DNA from 3 places in the Pseudodonghicola sp. genome. Region 1 is predicted to be linked to each of the others. Evidence: riboswitches for the same ligand, from Rfam matches in the RefSeq annotation. Region 1 holds a riboswitch; each other region holds the start of a gene.
The links. A riboswitch is a leader RNA that binds a small molecule or an ion and turns the genes downstream of it on or off. The one in region 1 is predicted to bind thiamine pyrophosphate.
Positions count from the first base shown of each region.

Region 2: it holds a riboswitch for thiamine pyrophosphate, as region 1 does, so the genes downstream of both, thiM (hydroxyethylthiazole kinase) here and thiB (thiamine ABC transporter substrate binding subunit) in region 1, are expected to answer to the same signal.
Region 3: it holds a riboswitch for thiamine pyrophosphate, as region 1 does, so the genes downstream of both, thiC (phosphomethylpyrimidine synthase ThiC) here and thiB (thiamine ABC transporter substrate binding subunit) in region 1, are expected to answer to the same signal.

Region 1 is NZ_JBLWVT010000012.1:25,823-31,611, forward strand. Features, by position in the region: gene ACN0V4_RS19540 (AEC family transporter) at 71-1,015, opposite strand; gene ACN0V4_RS19545 (HD domain-containing protein) at 1,012-1,674, opposite strand; gene aroC (chorismate synthase) at 1,667-2,782, opposite strand; TPP riboswitch at 3,060-3,159, shown strand; gene thiB (thiamine ABC transporter substrate binding subunit) at 3,194-4,180, shown strand; gene ACN0V4_RS19560 (thiamine/thiamine pyrophosphate ABC transporter permease ThiP) at 4,156-5,715, shown strand; gene ACN0V4_RS19565 (ATP-binding cassette domain-containing protein) at 5,702-5,789, shown strand, end outside.
Region 2 is NZ_JBLWVT010000002.1:11,703-17,491, reverse strand. Features, by position in the region: gene ACN0V4_RS03200 (3-oxoacyl-ACP reductase) at 1-440, opposite strand, end outside; gene thiD (bifunctional hydroxymethylpyrimidine kinase/phosphomethylpyrimidine kinase) at 437-1,243, opposite strand; gene thiE (thiamine phosphate synthase) at 1,240-1,863, opposite strand; gene thiM (hydroxyethylthiazole kinase) at 1,860-2,648, opposite strand; TPP riboswitch at 2,711-2,805, opposite strand; gene ACN0V4_RS03180 (GntR family transcriptional regulator) at 3,148-3,837, shown strand; gene ACN0V4_RS03175 (ABC transporter ATP-binding protein) at 3,900-4,982, opposite strand; gene ACN0V4_RS03170 (ABC transporter ATP-binding protein) at 4,979-5,789, opposite strand, start outside.
Region 3 is NZ_JBLWVT010000003.1:253,012-258,800, forward strand. Features, by position in the region: gene ACN0V4_RS07010 (branched-chain amino acid ABC transporter permease) at 1-167, opposite strand, end outside; gene ACN0V4_RS07015 (branched-chain amino acid ABC transporter substrate-binding protein) at 233-1,405, opposite strand; gene ACN0V4_RS07020 (cupin domain-containing protein) at 1,571-2,194, shown strand; TPP riboswitch at 2,322-2,442, shown strand; gene thiC (phosphomethylpyrimidine synthase ThiC) at 2,574-4,361, shown strand; gene ACN0V4_RS07030 (FAD-dependent oxidoreductase) at 4,358-5,293, shown strand; gene thiS (sulfur carrier protein ThiS) at 5,283-5,480, shown strand; gene ACN0V4_RS07040 (thiazole synthase) at 5,484-5,789, shown strand, end outside.

The DNA.
Region 1 (5,789 bases):
ATACGGCCGGGGGGAGGCGCCCGTCAGGGCGACGGGGGCGGGCAGCCCCCTCTTGGGTCGCTGCCGGGCCTCAGGTCAGCCAGGCCAGGAAGACGTTCAGCGTGACGAAGGCGAAGGCGGTCGCCAGCAAAAGCGCGATGGCGGCCGCGCCGCCAAGCCCGCGTTCCTGCGCCAGGATCGGATAGATGCTGAACATCGGCATCGCCGCCGACAGGATCGCGGCGATCCGCATCTCGGGCGCCAGCACGATCAGGCCGAGCGTCGGCAGCAACGCGGCGGCCAGCGCCACCATCGCCGGATGCAGCAGCAGCTTGGCGGCGGCGATCTGGCCGGCGAGTTGCCTGTTGCCCTTCAGCGGCAGCCCGACCAGCGAGCCGCCGATCACCACCAGCGACAGCGCTGCGGCCGAAGTGCCGAACATGCCGCTCAGGCGCAGCATCGGCGCCGGCAGCTCAAACCCGGTGGCCGAGACGATCAGCCCGGCGATCATGCCGATCACCATCGGGCGGCGCAGCAGCGCCTTCAGCACGCCGATGATCAGCCGGAACGGCGACAGCCCGGCGCGACCCGAGGCCAGATCCATCAGCACCAGCCCGGTGGGGATGAGCACCACATTCTCGATCAGCAGGTTCAGCGCCAGGATGACGCCGGCCTGATCGGGAAAGATCAAGAGCATCACCGGATAGCCGATGAAGCCCGAGTTCGGGCAGGCCGATCCCATCACCGCCAGGGCCCGGCGCAGCGGATCGGGCGCGGCAAGGGTGAACCAGCTGAAACTGAGCGCCATGGTCACAAGCCCGCCAACCACCATCACCAGCAGGTAATCGGTCTGCAGCACCGCGGTGAGCGGCCGGGTGGCGAGCGAGGTGAAGAGCAGCGCCGGCAGCGCCAGGTTCAGCACATATTGCCCCAGCATCTGCATGTCGCGGGTGGTGAACCAGCCGATACGCACCACGATATAGCCGATCAGGACGGCGGCATAGATCGGCGCCGTGATGCTGATGATGTCACTCATGAAGCGGCCCAGTCTGGCGGCAGGTCGGCGCCGATTTCCTCGGCGAGGTCTTCGAGAAAGCGGATCATGCGCGCGGCGCGGGTCTGCGCAAGGGTACGCCCCCCTTCGGTCAGCATATCGGCTGGAAGCCTCAGCAACTTGACGCGAAAATGATCGAGCGTCTGGCGGCGGTCATCCAGATCGCGCGCCGCGGCGAAGGGATCGGCGGCATCATAGAGCGCGCGGCCCAGGGCGCCCGAGACCGCGAAGCAGCGCGCGATGCCCACCGCCCCCAGCGCATCCAGCCGGTCGGCGTCGCGCAGGGCCCGCGCCTCTGGCGTTTCCGGCGCGATGCCGGCCGAGAAGCTATGCGCGGCGATGGCGTGTTGGGCGGCGGCGATCCGGTCTTCGCCGAACCCCAGATCGCGCAGGACCGGCGCCGCCGCCTCGGCCGCGAGGGTCGAGGCGCGGGCGCGGTCGAGGCTGTCCTTCGGCAGGTTGACCAGATCGTGCAGATAGCAGGCCGCCAGCAGAACCTCTCCGTCGACATCGTTCCCGGCGATGGCGCGGGCATTGGCCCAGACCCGGTCGAGATGGGTCAGATCATGGGCGCTGTCCTGCGCCATGCCATCGGCCGCGATCTGCCGCAGCCGCGCGCGCAACCCGTCGAGGTCAGCCAATGCGGCCCCGGGTCTCGCCCACCGCGCCGCCGATCTGGCCGCGGTTCAGCAGGATATGGTCGAGAATCACGCAGGCCATCATCGCCTCGCCCACCGGCACCGCGCGGATGCCGACGCAGGGGTCGTGCCGCCCCTTGGTGATGATCTCGGTTTCCTGCCCGGATTTGGTGATGGTCGCCCGTGTCTTCAGGATCGAGGAGGTCGGTTTCACCGCAAAGCGCACCACGATCTCCTGCCCGGTGGAGATGCCGCCCAGAATGCCGCCGGCGTGGTTCGAGGAATAGGCCGGTTTGCCGTCCGGGCCGATGAAGATCTCGTCGGCGTTCTCTTCGCCGGTCAGCAGCGCGGCGGCCATGCCCTCGCCGATCTCGACGCCCTTGACGGCGTTGATCGACATCATCGCAGCGGCCAGATCGGTGTCGAGCTTGCCATAGATCGGCGCGCCAAGGCCGGCGGGCACGCCGCGCGCCACCACCTCGACGATGGCGCCGACCGAATTGCCGGATTTGCGCAGGGCGTCCATATACCCGGCCCAGGTCTCCGCCGCTTCCGCATCCGGGCACCAGAACGGGTTCTGGCCGATCGCTTCGGCGTCAAAGCGCGCCCGATCGATCCCGTGCGGCCCGATCTGGGTCATGTAACCCTGAATCTCGATCCCCGGCGCCAGGTCCGACAGGGCGGCGCGCGCCAGCCCGCCGGCGGCGACCCGCGCCGCGGTTTCCCGCGCCGACGATCGCCCGCCGCCGCGATAATCGCGGATGCCGTATTTCTGCCAATAGGTGATATCGGCGTGACCCGGGCGGAACTTCTCCATGATTTCGGAGTAGTCCTTGGACCGCTGGTCGGTGTTCTCGATCATCAGCTGCACCGGCGTGCCGGTGGTCCGCCCCTCGAAGACGCCGGAGAGGATCCTGACCGCATCGGGTTCGCGCCGCTGGGTGGTGTATTTGCTGGTCCCGGGCTTGCGCAGGTCCAGCCAGCGCTGGATCATCGGCTCGTCGATGGCGATGCCCGGCGGGCAGCCGTCCACCGTGGCGCCAAGCGCCGGCCCGTGGCTTTCGCCCCAGGTGGTGACGCGGAAGAGATGGCCGAATGTATTGATGGACATGGGGGCTCTCCTTTGCTGCGGTGATTAGCGGCGCGCGCCGTGTGGCTCAAGCGGATTCACGGGCTGGTGCCGACCGGGCCGGGGCAGCCAAGGCCGGGCCGCCAGCGGATACCGCCCTTTGACAGCGTGCCTCCGGCAGCCAAATCCGGGCGGGTCTCCAGCTTCTTCTCGGCCCAAATACGGCCGCCGGAGGCACGCGCCGCAGGCGCGTTCCGATCAGGGACCGGGGCCCGAGCCGTCAATCCGCTTGCCTCATATCCTCCCCGCGCATAGGGTCGGCGCCACCTCGGGGTGCCTGATCGGGCTGAGATGCATTGCGCGAACCCGTTGAACCTGAACCGGCTCATACCGGCGGAGGGAAGGTTTATGGACATGCCTCCACCTTGCCCCGACGCCGCAAAGGAGGATGCCATGAAGTATCTTGCATTTGCAGCGGGACTGATCACCAGCGCAGCAGGCCAGATGGCCGCCGCCGAGACTCCCGTGCTGACCGTCTATACCTATGACAGTTTCGTCAGCGAATGGGGCCCGGGCCCGGCGATCGAGAAGGCCTTCGAGGCGCAATGCGGTTGCGATCTGAAATTCGTCGCCGCCGGCGATGGTGCCGCGCTGCTGGCGCGGGTGCGGCTCGAGGGCAAGCGGTCGGAGGCCGATGTGGTGCTTGGCCTCGATACCAACCTGACCGCGGCGGCGCGGTCGACCGGGCTGTTCGCGCCGGTCTCGGTCAAAGCCGATTACAGCCTGCCGGTCGAATGGTCGGATGATGAGTTCATCCCCTATGACTGGGGCTATTTCGCCTTCGTGCAGAACCGCGATCTGGCCGCGCCGCACAGTTTCCGCGAACTCGCCGACAGCGATCTGAAGATCGTGATCCAGGATCCGCGTTCCTCCACCCCCGGCTTGGGTCTGTTGATGTGGGTGAAGGCCGCCTATGGCGATGAGGCTCCGGCGATCTGGAAAGGCCTTTCCGACAATATCGTCACCGTCACCAAGGGCTGGTCCGAGGCATACGGGCTGTTCCTGGATGGCGAGGCCGACATGGTGCTCTCCTATACCACCTCGCCGGCCTATCACCTGATCGCGGAAGGCGACGACAGCAAGACCACCGCGCTGTTTGACGAGGGCCATTACATGCAGGTCGAGGTCGCCGGCAAGCTGGCGGCCTCCGATCAGCCGGAGCTGGCGGATCAGTTCCTGCAGTTCATGGTGACCGACGCCTTCCAGTCGGTGATCCCGACCACCAACTGGATGTATCCCGCCGTCACCCCGGCCGAGGGGCTGCCCAAGGGGTTCGAAACCCTGACCCAGCCCAAGAAGGCGCTGCTGTTCTCGCCGGATGAGGCGGCGGCGCTGCGCGATCCGGCGCTGGCCGAATGGCTCGCCGCGCTCGGCCGCTGAGCCCGGCGCCGGGGATCGTCGCGGCGCTTGGCGTCGCGGTGCTGATCCTCGGCGCGCTGGCGGCGGTATTCTGGCGGGCGGAGACCGGGATCGGTCTTGGGCCCGCCGATTGGCAGGCGGTGCGCTTTACCGTGCTGCAGGCGGCGCTGTCGGCGGGATTGAGCGTGGTGTTCGCCCTGCCGGTGGCGCGGGCCCTGGCGCGACGGCGGTTCCCGGGCCGCGCCGCGCTGATCGCGCTGATGGGGGCGCCTTTCATCCTGCCGGTGATCGTCGCGGTGCTGGGGCTTCTGGCCGTCTTCGGCCGCTCGGGCTGGATCAGCCAGGGCCTGGGCCTGGTCGGCCTGCCGCCGCTGCGCATCTATGGGCTGCATGGGGTGGTGCTGGCACATGTCTTCTTCAACCTGCCGCTGGCGACACGGTTGATCCTGCAGGGCTGGCAGGAAATCCCGGCAGAGCGGTTTCGTCTGGCCGCCCAGCTTGGCGCCGGGCCGGCGGCGATCTGGCGGTTGCTGGAATGGCCGATGCTGCGCAGGGTGGCGCCGGGGGCGCTGGCGGTGATCTTCGCCATCTGCCTCACCTCCTTCGCGGTGGCGCTGACGCTGGGGGGCGGCCCGCGCGCGACGACGGTGGAGCTGGCGATCTATCAGGCCTTCCGCTTCGATTTCGATCTGGGCCGTGCGGCGCTGTTGTCGGTGCTGCAGATCGCCCTGACCGGCGCGGCTGCCGCGCTGGCCCTGCGCGCGGCGATGGGGGAAGGCTTCGGCGCCGGCCTCGATCGCGCGATCCGGCGATGGGATGCCGGCGGCCGGGGGCTGAAGGTTCAGGACTGGCTGGCGATCGGGCTCGCCGCGCTGTTCCTGCTGCTGCCGCTTGCCGCCATCACGGCCGAGGGCGTGACAGGCCTCTCTGCCCTGCCGGCCAGTGTCTGGCGGGCGGCGCTGAATTCGCTGCTGATCGCGGCGGGCAGCACGGTGATATTGCTGCTGATCGCCCTGCCGATGGCGGTGGCGGTGGCGCTTGTGCGTCATCCCGGCTGGGTCGAGGGCGCCGGGCTTCTGGGCATGGCAGTGTCGCCCCTGGTGATCGGCACCGGCGCCTTCATCGTGATCTATCCCTTTGCCGATCCGGCGGCCTTGGCGCTGCCGGTGACGGCGCTGGTCAACGCGCTGATGGCGCTGCCCTTCGCGCTGCGCATCCTGGTGCCGCAGGCGCGGGCGGTGATCGGCGATTTCGGGCGTCTGGCGCTCAGCCTGAACATGGGGCGCCTGGGGTTTCTGCGGCTGGTGCTCTGGCCCCGGATGCGGCCGCAGATCGGTTTCGCCGCCGGTCTTGCCGCGGCGCTGTCGATGGGCGATCTGGGGGTCATCGCACTTTTTGCCGATCAGGAGGTCGCCACCTTGCCCTTGCAGATCTATCGCCTGATGGGCGCCTATCGGATGGAGGCTGCGGCCGGCGCGGCGCTGCTGTTGCTGGCGCTTTCGGTGCTGGTGTTCTGGCTCTTCGACCGCGGAGGGCGCCGCCATGCTGAGGCTTGAGGGGGTGCAGATCCGGTCGGGCGATTTCACCCTGCGCGCCGACTGGCAGGTCGAGACCGGGGCGCGGGTGGCGG
Region 2 (5,789 bases), on a different contig from region 1:
GTGCCGATGGTGACAACCCGCCCATAGGCCTGCGCCGCGAAGTGACCGCGCAGCGCCTGCAGGCAGTTGAGCGCCCCGCCGACAGCGGTTTCGGTCTGCCGCGCGATCTCAGCCCAGCTCAACTGGTCGAGATGCGCGCGCGCCTCGCCGTTGAAGGAGAAATCGGCCAGCGCGTTATGCACCAGCACGTCCGGCGCCCCAAGGCTGTCGGTGATCGCCGCGACCATCCCGGCGACCTCTTCCGGCCGGGTGACATCGGCGCGGAAAGCCTGGGCGCGCGGCCCCAGTTCCTCGGCCAGCGCCCGGGCGGCGGCGTCGCTGTTGCGATAGTTGATGGCGACCCGGGCGCCTTCGCGCGCAAAGGCACGGGCGATCGCGGCGCCAAGGCCGCGGCCGGCGCCGGTGACAAGGACGGTCTGGTCCTGAAGCGGTTTGATCATGGCTCGGCCCTTTCGGCGAGAGTGAAGAAGTGATTGGTGGGGCCATGGCCATGGCCCACCTGCAATTGGTCAGCCGCAGCGATGGCGCCGGCGACATAGGCCTTGGCGCGCTCGACCGCCTGCACCAGCGGCAGGCCGTGCCCCAGCCAGCAGGCCAGTGCCGACGACAGGGTGCAGCCGGTGCCATGGGTGTTGGCGGTGGCATGGCGCGGCCCGGTGATCCAATGGCAGACCTCTCCCTCGACCAGCAGATCGGGGCAGTCCTCAGCCGCCAGATGCCCGCCCTTCAGCAGCACCGCCTGAGGCCCCAGCGCCAGCAGCGCGCGCGCCTGTTCCTCCATCTCGGCCCGATTGGTGGCCTCGGGGCGGCCCAGCAGATCGGCGGCCTCGGGCAGGTTCGGGGTGATCACCCGCGCCCGGGGCAGCAGCCGGCCCAGCGCCGCCACCGCCTCGGCCGCCAGCAGGCGATCGCCGCTTTTCGCCACCATCACCGGGTCGAGCACGATGGGGGCGTCCAACCCTTCCAGCGCGCCGGCGACGGCGGCGATGATCGGGGCGGAGCCCAACATGCCGATCTTGACCGCGTCGATGCGGATGTCCTGGCGGATCATCGCGATCTGGTCGCGGATCATCTCGGGGCGCACCGGATCGACGGCGCTGACCCCGCAGGTGTTCTGCGCCGTCAAGGCAGTCAGCGCCGCCATCGCATAGCCACCATTGGCCGAAATCGCCTTGATATCGGCCTGGATGCCCGCCCCGCCCGAAGGGTCGGACCCGGCAATGGAAAGGATATTGGGGATCATGCGCGGCTCCATTCATCAAAAAGGGCACGGGTCGCGGCCTGCGGGTCGGGGGCCCGGGTCCCCGCGGTGACCCCCGCCAACCCGACCGCCCCCGCCGCTTGCAACGCCGCCGCATCGCCCAGCCCGAGCCCGCCGATGGCAACGGTGGGCACAGAGACGGCGGCGACGATCTGCGCCAGCCCCCCCATGCCGATGGGCAGGGCATGGTCAGGCTTGGTCGCGGTGGCGCGCACCGGGCCGGCACCGATGTAATCGACCCCCGCCGGCACATGACCCGCCTGCGCCACCGTCTCGATGGAGAGCCCGAGGATCGGATCGGGCCCCAGCCGTTGCCGGACCAGCCGGGGATCGCCATCGCCCTGCCCGATATGGAGGCCATGCGCCCCGGCGCTCAGCGCCACCTCCAGCCGGTCGTTGATGATCAGCCGCACGCCGAACGCCTCCATCTCGGGCAATAGGGCGACGGCCAGCGCGTGCAGCTCGGCATCCGAGGCATGCTTGTCGCGCAGTTGCACCGCCCAGGCGCCGCCCCGGGCGGCGGCCCGCGCCTGGTCGATCACCGGGATCGGCCCCTCGGGGTCGGTGACGACATAGACTGGCCCGATGGTGCGCCCGATCATGCCACGGTCACCTTCGCGCCCGCGCTCACCGCCTCGGGCGTCAGGGCGTGCAGCGCATCGAGGAAGGCCACCTGGAAGCTGCCCGGCCCCTGCGCGCCCTGCCCCGCGACCTCTCCCGCCAGACCGTAGAAGGCCAGCGCCGCCGCAGTCGCCTCAGGTGCCGGGTGACCGACGCAAAAGGCCGCGATCACCCCGTTCAGCGAACAGCCCAGCGCCGTGACCTTTGGCATCAGCGCATGGCCATTCGCCACCCGCAACGCCCGGCTGCCGTCGGTGACGAAATCGACCGGGCCGGACACCGCGACGACCGAGCCGGTCCGCAGCGCCAGAGCGCGCGCCGCCGTTTCCGCCGCGGCGACGCTGTCGCCGGCGTCAACCCCACGGCCACCGCCACCGAGCCCGGCCAGCGCCAAGATTTCCGAGGCATTGCCGCGCACCACGGTTGGGCGCAGGTCGAGCAGCCGGACCGACAGGTCCTGACGGAACCGCGTCGCCCCCACCCCCACCGGGTCGAAGACCCAGGGACGCCCCAGATCGGCCATCACTCCGGCGCAGTCCAACATCGCCTCGGCCCAGGCGGGATCAATGGTGCCGATATTGACCGTCAGCGCCCGCGCCAAGGCGGCGAATTCCGCCGCCTCCTCCCGCGCATGGACCATGGCGGGCGAGGCGCCAGCGGCCAACAGCACATTGGCCATGATATTCATCGCCACGAAATTGGTGATATTGTGGATCAGCGGCGCCTCGGCCCGCATGTCGCGCAGATATAGCCCGGTCTCGTCCATCCGTCTCGCCTTGTGCCCAGGCGAGGAGAGCGAAGACGGCGCAAGATCCCGCGCGGGATCGGCTGACCGGCTTGCAGACTCCCTACGCCAGCATGATCTGGTTCAGGTTCGGAGGGTTCTTCTCAGCCCGCATGCACGGACGCCCCTGTCTGTGGCGCAATCAACGCCCGCAACGGGGAGATGTCAAGCAGGGCCAACTCCGCGCCGGCGGCAGACGGCGGGCGGCCCACCTGTCTGGGAGATCGGGAGGGCCGGCCCGACGGTCGGGCCCGAGGTTACCCTGCATCTCGATCGGCTCGTCCCCTCACCCGGCGGCACGCGACCAGGATCACCGCGCCCGCCCGCCGGTTCCAGGCGGCCCGCGTCCGGGCCGATTGCACGCCTGCGACCGTGGGAGACGGCAAGCCAGCGGACGCCGGGTCAGTCGACCGCCAAAGCCTTTTCCCTGTGAACACCATTAATTGTATGACATAACAAAAACACAACTATTGAGGTCTTCATGTCGTCGGCGCTTGACAGTATTGCCCCCGTTGCCCGCAAGGAAACGCTCGGTGCCATTGTGCGCGAGGAACTGCGCTCCGCGCTGATGGACGGGCGATTCCGGCCGGGCGAAAAGCTCACGATTCGGGCGGTTGCAAATGCGCTCAACGTCAGCCTGACCCCGGCACGCGAAGCGCTTTACAACCTGATGGCCGAGGGGGTTCTGGAAAGTGGCGCCAATGGCACGGTCTTCGTGCCCAGCCTGGACGAGCCCCGCATTCGCGAATTGTCCCTGATCCGCATCCGCCTGGAAGGGCTGGCCGCGCGCGAGGCGATGCCCAATCTCGCCCCCAAGGACTTCGACCGGCTGAGCGAGATCAACAGCCAATTCGCCAAGACCGACAAAGAGAAGGAACATGCCAAGCTGATGCAGCTCAACTGGCAGTTCCACTTCGGGCTCTACGAGGCCGCCAATATGCCTGCCCTACTGAAGATCATCGAAACCTGCTGGTTGAAAATGGGCTCCTATCTCAATGTCATCTATCCCGATTATGGCAGTGTGGGCGTCGGGCGCGACAATCACGCCCGCATTCTCGCCGCGTTGCAGGGCGGCGACGCCAATCTGCTCGAAGATCACATCCGGACCGACATCGAACAATCGACCGCATGGGTCATCCAGATGATCCGCGATCGCCGCCTCCCCGCCTGAGCGGCCTCAGGCGGGTCTTTCCTCCCCCCGGCGGGGGGAAGGATGCGAGACGCCGATGATCCCTAGCCCTCGGCCCCGACCTCGGCCGCGGCACGGGCGGCGGCCAGAACCGACAACCGCGCGGCAAGCGTGGCCGAGGCCGGCGGCGCCGGTTCCAGCGCCACCGGTGCGGGCGCGTCGGCGTGATGGCAGGCGACCAGCGTCTCGCCCTCGCCCACCGCCGTCAGCTCGGGGCGGGTCTGCTTGCAGATGTCGCTCGCCAGCGGGCAACGCGGATGGAAGGCACAGCCCGATGGCGGGTTCAGCGCCGAAGGCGCATCGCCCTCCGGCGCCTCGGTCGCGGCACGCAGCCCTGGCACCGGGCGCGGCGCGGCGGTGATCAGCGCACGGGTATAGGGATGGCGCGGATCGGCGAAGAGCTGCTCGGCCGGCGCCTGTTCGACGATCCGGCCCAGATACATCACCGCCACCCGGTCGGCGATATGGCGCACCACCGACAGGTCGTGGCTGATGAAGACATAGGCCAGCCCAAGCTGCGCCTGCAGATCCTGCAACAGGTTGACGATCTGCGCCTGCACCGAGACGTCGAGCGCCGAGACCGGTTCGTCGCAGACGATCAGCCGCGGCCGGGTCGACAGGGCGCGGGCGATGCAGATCCGCTGCCGCTGACCGCCGGAGAATTCATGCGGATAACGGTCGGCGTGATGTTCCGCCAGGCCCACCGTCTTCAACAGCTCGTCGACCCAATGCTTGGCCCGCTCGCCCGAGGCGACGCCATGCAGCAGGATCGGCTCCATCAACGTCTCGCGCACCGTCATGCGCGGGTTCAGCGACCCGAAGGGATCCTGGAACACCATCTGCATGTTGCGCCGGGTCGCCTGCAACCGGCCGGGGGACAATTCGGTGATCTCCTCGCCGTCCAGCTTGACCGACCCGGCGGTGGGTTCGATCAGCCGCATGACGGCGCGACCGGTGGTGGACTTGCCGCAACCGGATTCGCCGACGATCGCCAGCGTTTCACCGGCGGCGACGGTGAAGGAGACATCCGAGACCGCCTGCACCACATTCACAGCCTTGCGGAACATGCCCGCCCCCAAGGGGAAATGCTTGGTCAGGCCTTTGACTTCCAGAACCAGGGGTTTCATGCGGCGATCTCCTCGATGGGCGCACGCCAGCAGGCGACCAGCCGGTCCCCGTCGATCGCGCGCAGCGGCGGTTGTTCGGCGCGGCATTGCTGGGTCGCCAGCGGGCAGCGCGAGGCGAAGCGGCAGCCCTTGGGCATCGCCCAGGGCGGCGGCACCGATCCGGGGATGGTCTCCAGCCGGCTGCCCTTTTCGTCGAGCCGAGGCACCGCGGCCATCAGCCCCAGCGTATAGGGGTGCATCGGCGCCTGGAACAGATCGCGGGCCGAGGCGCGCTCGACCACCTTGCCGGCATACATCACCACCACCTCGTCGCAGGTCTCGGCCACCACGCCAAGGTCATGGGTGATCAGCACGATGGCGGCGCCGGTGCGGGCCGACAGGTCGCGCATCAGATCGAGGATCTGCGCCTGGATCGTCACATCGAGCGCGGTGGTCGGCTCATCGGCGATCAGCAGGTCGGGGTCATTGGCCAGCGCCAGCGCGATCATCACCCGCTGCCGCTGCCCACCGGACAGCTGGTGCGGGAAATCGTCCACCCGTTTCGACGGCGACGGCAGCCGCACCAGGTCGAGCAGTTCGACGGCGCGCTCGCGCGCCTCCTTGTGGCTGATCCGGCGATGCGCCCGCAGGCTTTCGATGATCTGGTCGCCGATGGTATAGACCGGATTGAGCGAGGTCATCGGTTCCTGGAAGATCATCCCCATGCGGCTGCCGCGCAGGCCGCGACGTTCCTTCGCCGACATTTTCAACAGATCGCGCCCCTCGAACAGCACCTCGCCGCCGGCATAGCGGCCGGGCGGGGTCGGG
Region 3 (5,789 bases), on a different contig from region 1:
CAGGCGGTGAAGCCGATGAAGGTGCCCAGCATCAGCACGTCGCCATGGCTGAACTTGACGACATCGAGCACGCCGAAGAACAGCGTGAAACCGACGGCGACGAGCGCGTACATCGTGCCGAGCAGGATGCCGTTCGCCAGGTATTGGGCGATCAATCCGAAATCCATCATTCCCTCTTTTCTCGAACAGGTGGCGCGGCAGGACAGGCCCGCCGCGCCACTGGTCTGTGGTGTTATTTCGCGGCCGGAAGCTGGCGGATGCCCTTGGCGTAATCGCTGTCTTCCCAGACCACCCATTTGCCGTCCTGGGCGACATAGCCGGTGATCAGGGCGACGGTGTTCTGGCCGTGATCGTCAAAGCTGATCGGCCCGGTGATCGACTGGTGATCCTGCACCTTGCCCATGTAGCCGACGATCGCCTTGCGATCGGGGCCGACGGTCTCGACCGCGTCGATCAGCAGGTTCATCGCGGCGAAGGCGAAGGGGCCATAGGCCTCCGGCGGGGTCGAGTAGCCGGCTTTTTCATATTCGCTCAGGAAGAAGGCGCCGCCCGGCAGTTTCTCGGCCGGTGCGCCTTCGAGGAAGGTCATCGTGCCTTCGGCCAGATCGGTGCCGAGCCCTTCGAAGAAGGCGTCCGACTTGATCCCCGACACACCTTCGAACACGGCATTGATGCCAAGCTTGTCCATCTGCTGGCGCACCCGCACGCCGCCCGGGGTCAGGCCGGCAAAGACCACGACATCGGGGTTCAGCGCCTTGACCTGGGTGAGTTCAGCGGTGAAATCCTGCTGATCCGAGGTGACGCCGAAGGAGCCGACAACCTCGGCCCCGTCTTCGCCAAGATACTTAGACAGATAGGTGAAGTGGCCTTTGCCGTAATCGGTGGTGTCGTGGATGATCGCGAAGGTCTTGTAGCCGAGGCCGGTCATCATCTTGGCGGCGGTTTCGTTCTGGTTGATCATCGTGCCATTCACACGGGTGATCTCGGGATAATCATTGCCATAGGTGATATCCGGCAGCACCGCGCCCCAGATCGTCGCCGGCAGGCCGAAGCGGTGATAGACATCGACCGTCCCCATCGCCACCGCCGAGCAATAATGCGTCACCGCGCCCGCGACCTTGCGGTTCGTCGCCAGTTTGGTCGCGACCTGCACGCCGACGTTGGGCTTGCATTCGTCATCCAGCGCATCGAGTTCATAGGTGTATTTCGAGTTCGGATCGGCATTGCGCAGCTTGATCGCCAATTCGGCCGAGTTGCGCCCGCCCAGACCGACCGAAGAGTTGCCCCCCGTCAGCGGCCCGAGGAAGCCGAGCTGGACCGTGTCCTTGGCCTGGGCGCCGGTGGCAAGAGCAAGGCCCGCGCAGGCGGTCGCCGCCAGCACGATCCCGTGAAATTTGTTTCGCATATTGAATTCCATTCCACTTTCCCTGAGATTGCTTGGGCGACTTGACCCAGAGGAAGCTCTGCCTCAAAAAATTGAATATGGTTCAACTTTTGAGCTCGATTGAGCTAAAATTTGAATTTGAGTCGTGCTGTGATGAATTTGAAGGCGGAGTTCGGGCGCGTGAGCATGGATATTGAGCACTCTGAAGATATCGGCACTCTCGCCCCCGCCGAGTCGGCTCCGCGCACGATGTCTGATCTGGGCACCCGGTTGCGCGAGGCCCGCAAGGCTCACAAGAAAACGCTGCGCATACTTGCTGAGGAAGTAGGCTGTTCGCCGTCGATGCTGTCGAAGATCGAGAATGACCAGGCCACCCCGTCGTTGCGCACCCTCCACCGCATCCTGGCGGCGCTCGATACCTCGATCGTGCATCTCTTCGCCGGAGACAGCGCCCATGAAGAGATCAGCGTGATGCGGGGCGAAAGCCGTCCCGCGGTCAAGGTCAGCCATACTGAAAACGGCGCGGCGATCTTGCTGGAACGGCTGACGCCAACCTTCCCCGAGCTTCTGCTCGACGCGAATATCCACACGCTCGAACCCGGGGCCGACAGTGGCGGCGACATCCAGCATGCGGGCCAGGAGGTCGGCTATATCCTGCAGGGGCGGGTCGAGTTGATCGTCGACGGCCGCAGCCATTTCCTGGCGCCGGGCGACAGCTTTTTCTTCGCCTCGAACCTGCCGCACCGCTACCGTAACATCGACCCGGGTGTCAGCCGGATCCTCTGGGTGGCGACGCCGGCGACCTTCTGAGGCGCCGGTTCTCTGGCCAGGTTCTCCTGCCCGGTTCTCTGGCCCCGGTCTCTGACGGCGCGCCGCCGCCAGTCCTGTGGGCGCGGGCCTTTTCCGATTGACATGATCGCCGCGCGGTCAAATAGTGCCCCCACGTCAGGGGAGTCCCGCCTAGGGGACTGAGAGGCTGATAGGGGGAAACCCCGGTGAAGCGACCCTTTGAACCTGACCCAGTTGATGCTGGCGTAGGAAGACCGAAGGGCATTTCCGCATTCCTCTGATCCTGAGGGCGGTCCTTTCGGGCCGCTGATGGCCCTTTGCGCATGGCGCGATCCGGGGCTTGAGCGGTCCCTTTCTGCCAAAAGTCTCACTTGGGTCTCATCGTGAAGAGGAGACCGAAATGAAAGACACCATTCCCACCATCACCACCGGGGCGCTGCCCGCGTCGCGCAAGGTCTATGTCGGTGGCCAAGGCCATGACATCCGGGTGCCGATGCGTGAAATCGCCGTCACCGGCGAGGCGCCGCTGACCGTCTATGACAGCTCGGGCCCATATACCGACCCGGAGGCGCGGATCGACATCGCGACCGGCCTGCCCGAAGTCCGCGGCGGCTGGCTGCAATCGCGCGGCGAGGTCGAGGAATACGAGGGCCGCATGGTGACCGATGCCGACAACGGCTTTGTCTCCGGCGCCCGGCTGACCCCGCCCTTCCCGGTGCGGCGCCCGCCGCTGCGCGGGGTGGGCGACCGGGCGGTCACCCAGCTCGCCTATGCCCGTGCCGGCATCGTCACGCCGGAGATGGAATTCGTCGCGATCCGCGAGAACGAGGGCCGGCTTGAGGCCTACTCCCGTGATGGCGAGAGCTTCGGCGCCGAGCTGCCCGATCTGGTGACGCCCGAGTTCGTCCGTCGTGAGGTCGCCGAGGGCCGCGCCATCATCCCCGCGAACATCAACCACCGCGAGTTGGAACCGATGATCATCGGCCGCAATTTCAAGGTGAAGATCAACGCCAATATCGGCAACTCCGCCGTCACCTCCTCGATGGAGGAAGAGGTCGAGAAGATGGTCTGGGCGATTCGCTGGGGCGCCGACACGGTGATGGACCTGTCCACGGGGCGCAACATCCACAACATCCGTGACTGGATCCTGCGCAACTCCCCGGTGCCGATCGGCACCGTGCCGCTCTATCAGGCGCTCGAAAAGGTCGGTGGCATTGCCGAGGATCTGACCTGGGAGATCTTCCGCGACACGCTGATCGAACAGGCCGAGCAGGGGGTGGATTACTTCACCATCCATGCCGGCGTGCGGCTGCACATGATCCCGATGACGGCGAAACGGGTGACGGGGATCGTCAGCCGCGGCGGCTCCATCATGGCGAAATGGTGCCTGCATCACCACCGCGAGAGCTTCCTCTACGAGCATTTCGACGAGATCTGCGACATCTGCCGCCGCTATGATGTGTCGTTCAGCCTTGGCGACGGGCTGCGCCCCGGCTCGATCGCCGACGCCAACGACGAGGCGCAATTCGCCGAGCTGCGCACGCTGGGCGAGCTGACCAAGATCGCCTGGGCCAAGGACTGTCAGGTGATGATCGAGGGCCCCGGCCATGTGCCGATGCACAAGATCAAGGCCAATATGGAGGAGCAGCTCAAGCACTGCCACGAGGCGCCGTTCTATACCCTCGGGCCGCTCACCACCGATATCGCGCCGGGCTATGACCATATCACCAGCGCCATCGGCGCGGCGATGATCGGCTGGTTCGGCACCGCGATGCTCTGCTACGTGACGCCCAAGGAGCATCTGGGCCTGCCCGACCGCGACGATGTGAAGACTGGCGTCATCACCTACAAGCTCGCCGCCCATGCCGCCGATCTGGCCAAGGGGCACCCCGGCGCCCAGCGGCGCGACGATGCGCTGTCACGGGCGCGGTTCGAGTTCCGCTGGGAGGATCAATTCAACCTCGGCCTCGACCCCGACACCGCCCGCGAGATGCATGACGAGACCATGCCGAAAGAGGCGCATAAGGTGGCGCATTTCTGTTCCATGTGCGGGCCGAAGTTCTGCTCCATGCGGATCAGCCACGACATTCGTGCCGAGGCCGAGAAACAGCAGGGCATGGAGGCGATGGCCGCCAAGTTCCGCGAAGGCGGCGCGCTTTATGTTCCGGCGGAGGCACCGGCGGAATGATCTCGGTCCTGGGATCGGGCGTGGCGGGGCTTTGCGCCGCCACCGCCCTGGCCGAGGCGGGGTTCGAGGTTGAGGTGATCGTTCCGGAAGAGGCTCCGGCGCCGGCCTCTCGCCTCGCTGGCGGCATGCTTGCCCCCTTCTGCGAAGGCGAAAGCGCGCCCGAGGTGATCGTGGCGCGCGGTCAGGCGGCGGTGGACTGGTGGGCGGAGCATGTGCCGGGCGTCACCCATCGCGGCACGCTGGTCCTGGCCCCGGCGCGGGACGGCGCGGAGCTGGACCGCTTTGCCCGGGCAACCCGGGCGCATCGTTGGGTCGCGCCGGACGATCTGGAACCCGACCTCTCGGGCCGCTTCGCCCGCGGGCTGTTTTTCGAGACCGAGGCGCATCTTGATCCGCGGCGGGCGCTGCTTCATCTGCGCGAGGTGCTGATCGCGCGTGGGGTGGCCTTTCACGCGGGGCCGCCGCGGGGCCGCATCGTGGATTGCCGGGCCCTGGCGGCCGCGAAGGCGCTGGGCGATCTGCGCGCGGTGCGCGGCGAGATGCTCTATCTCCACGCGCCGGAGGTGGCGCTGTCGCGGCCGATCCGCCTGCTGCACCCGCGCTTTCCCTGCTATGTCGTGCCGCGCGGCGCGGGGCGCTATATGGTCGGGGCGACGATGGTCGAAAGCGACCGCGCCGGTCCCGTCACCGCCCGCGCGGTGATGGAACTGCTGTCGGCGGCCTATACCATCCATCCCGGCTTCGCCGAGGCCGAGGTGATCGAGACCGGCGCCGGGCTGCGTCCCTCTTTCCCCGACAACCTGCCCGCGATCCGGCGCCAGGGCGATGTGATCCACCTGAACGGCATGTATCGCCACGGTTTTCTGATGGCTCCGGTGTTGGCGATGGAGCTTGCCCGGATGATGACGAAGGAGATTTGCCATGCGGATTGATCTGAACGGAACCCCGGTCGAGACCGACGCGGGGAGCTTGGCGGCGCTGATCGAGGAACGGGGCTTCGATGCCGCCTCGGTCGCGACCGCGATGGACGGCCAGTTCGTGCCGCGCCCGGCGCGGGCGGCCACCGCGCTGCGCGACGGCGCGAAGATCGAAGTCTTGTCACCGATGCAGGGGGGCTGAGCGATGTTCTATGGAATCGATCTGAAAAACCGGCTGATGCTGGGCACCGCGCAATACCCCTCGCCGCAGATCCTGCGCGAGGCGATCGCCGCCTCGGGGGCCGAGGTGATCACCGTGTCGCTGCGCCGCGAAGGGCAGGGGGGCGCGGCCTTTCGCGATATCCTCAAGGACAGCGGTTGCCGCGTCCTGCCCAATACCGCCGGTTGTCACACGGTGCGCGAGGCGGTGACCACGGCACAGATGGCGCGCGAGCTATTCGGCACGACCTGGATCAAGCTCGAGGTGATCGGCCATGCCGACACGCTGCAG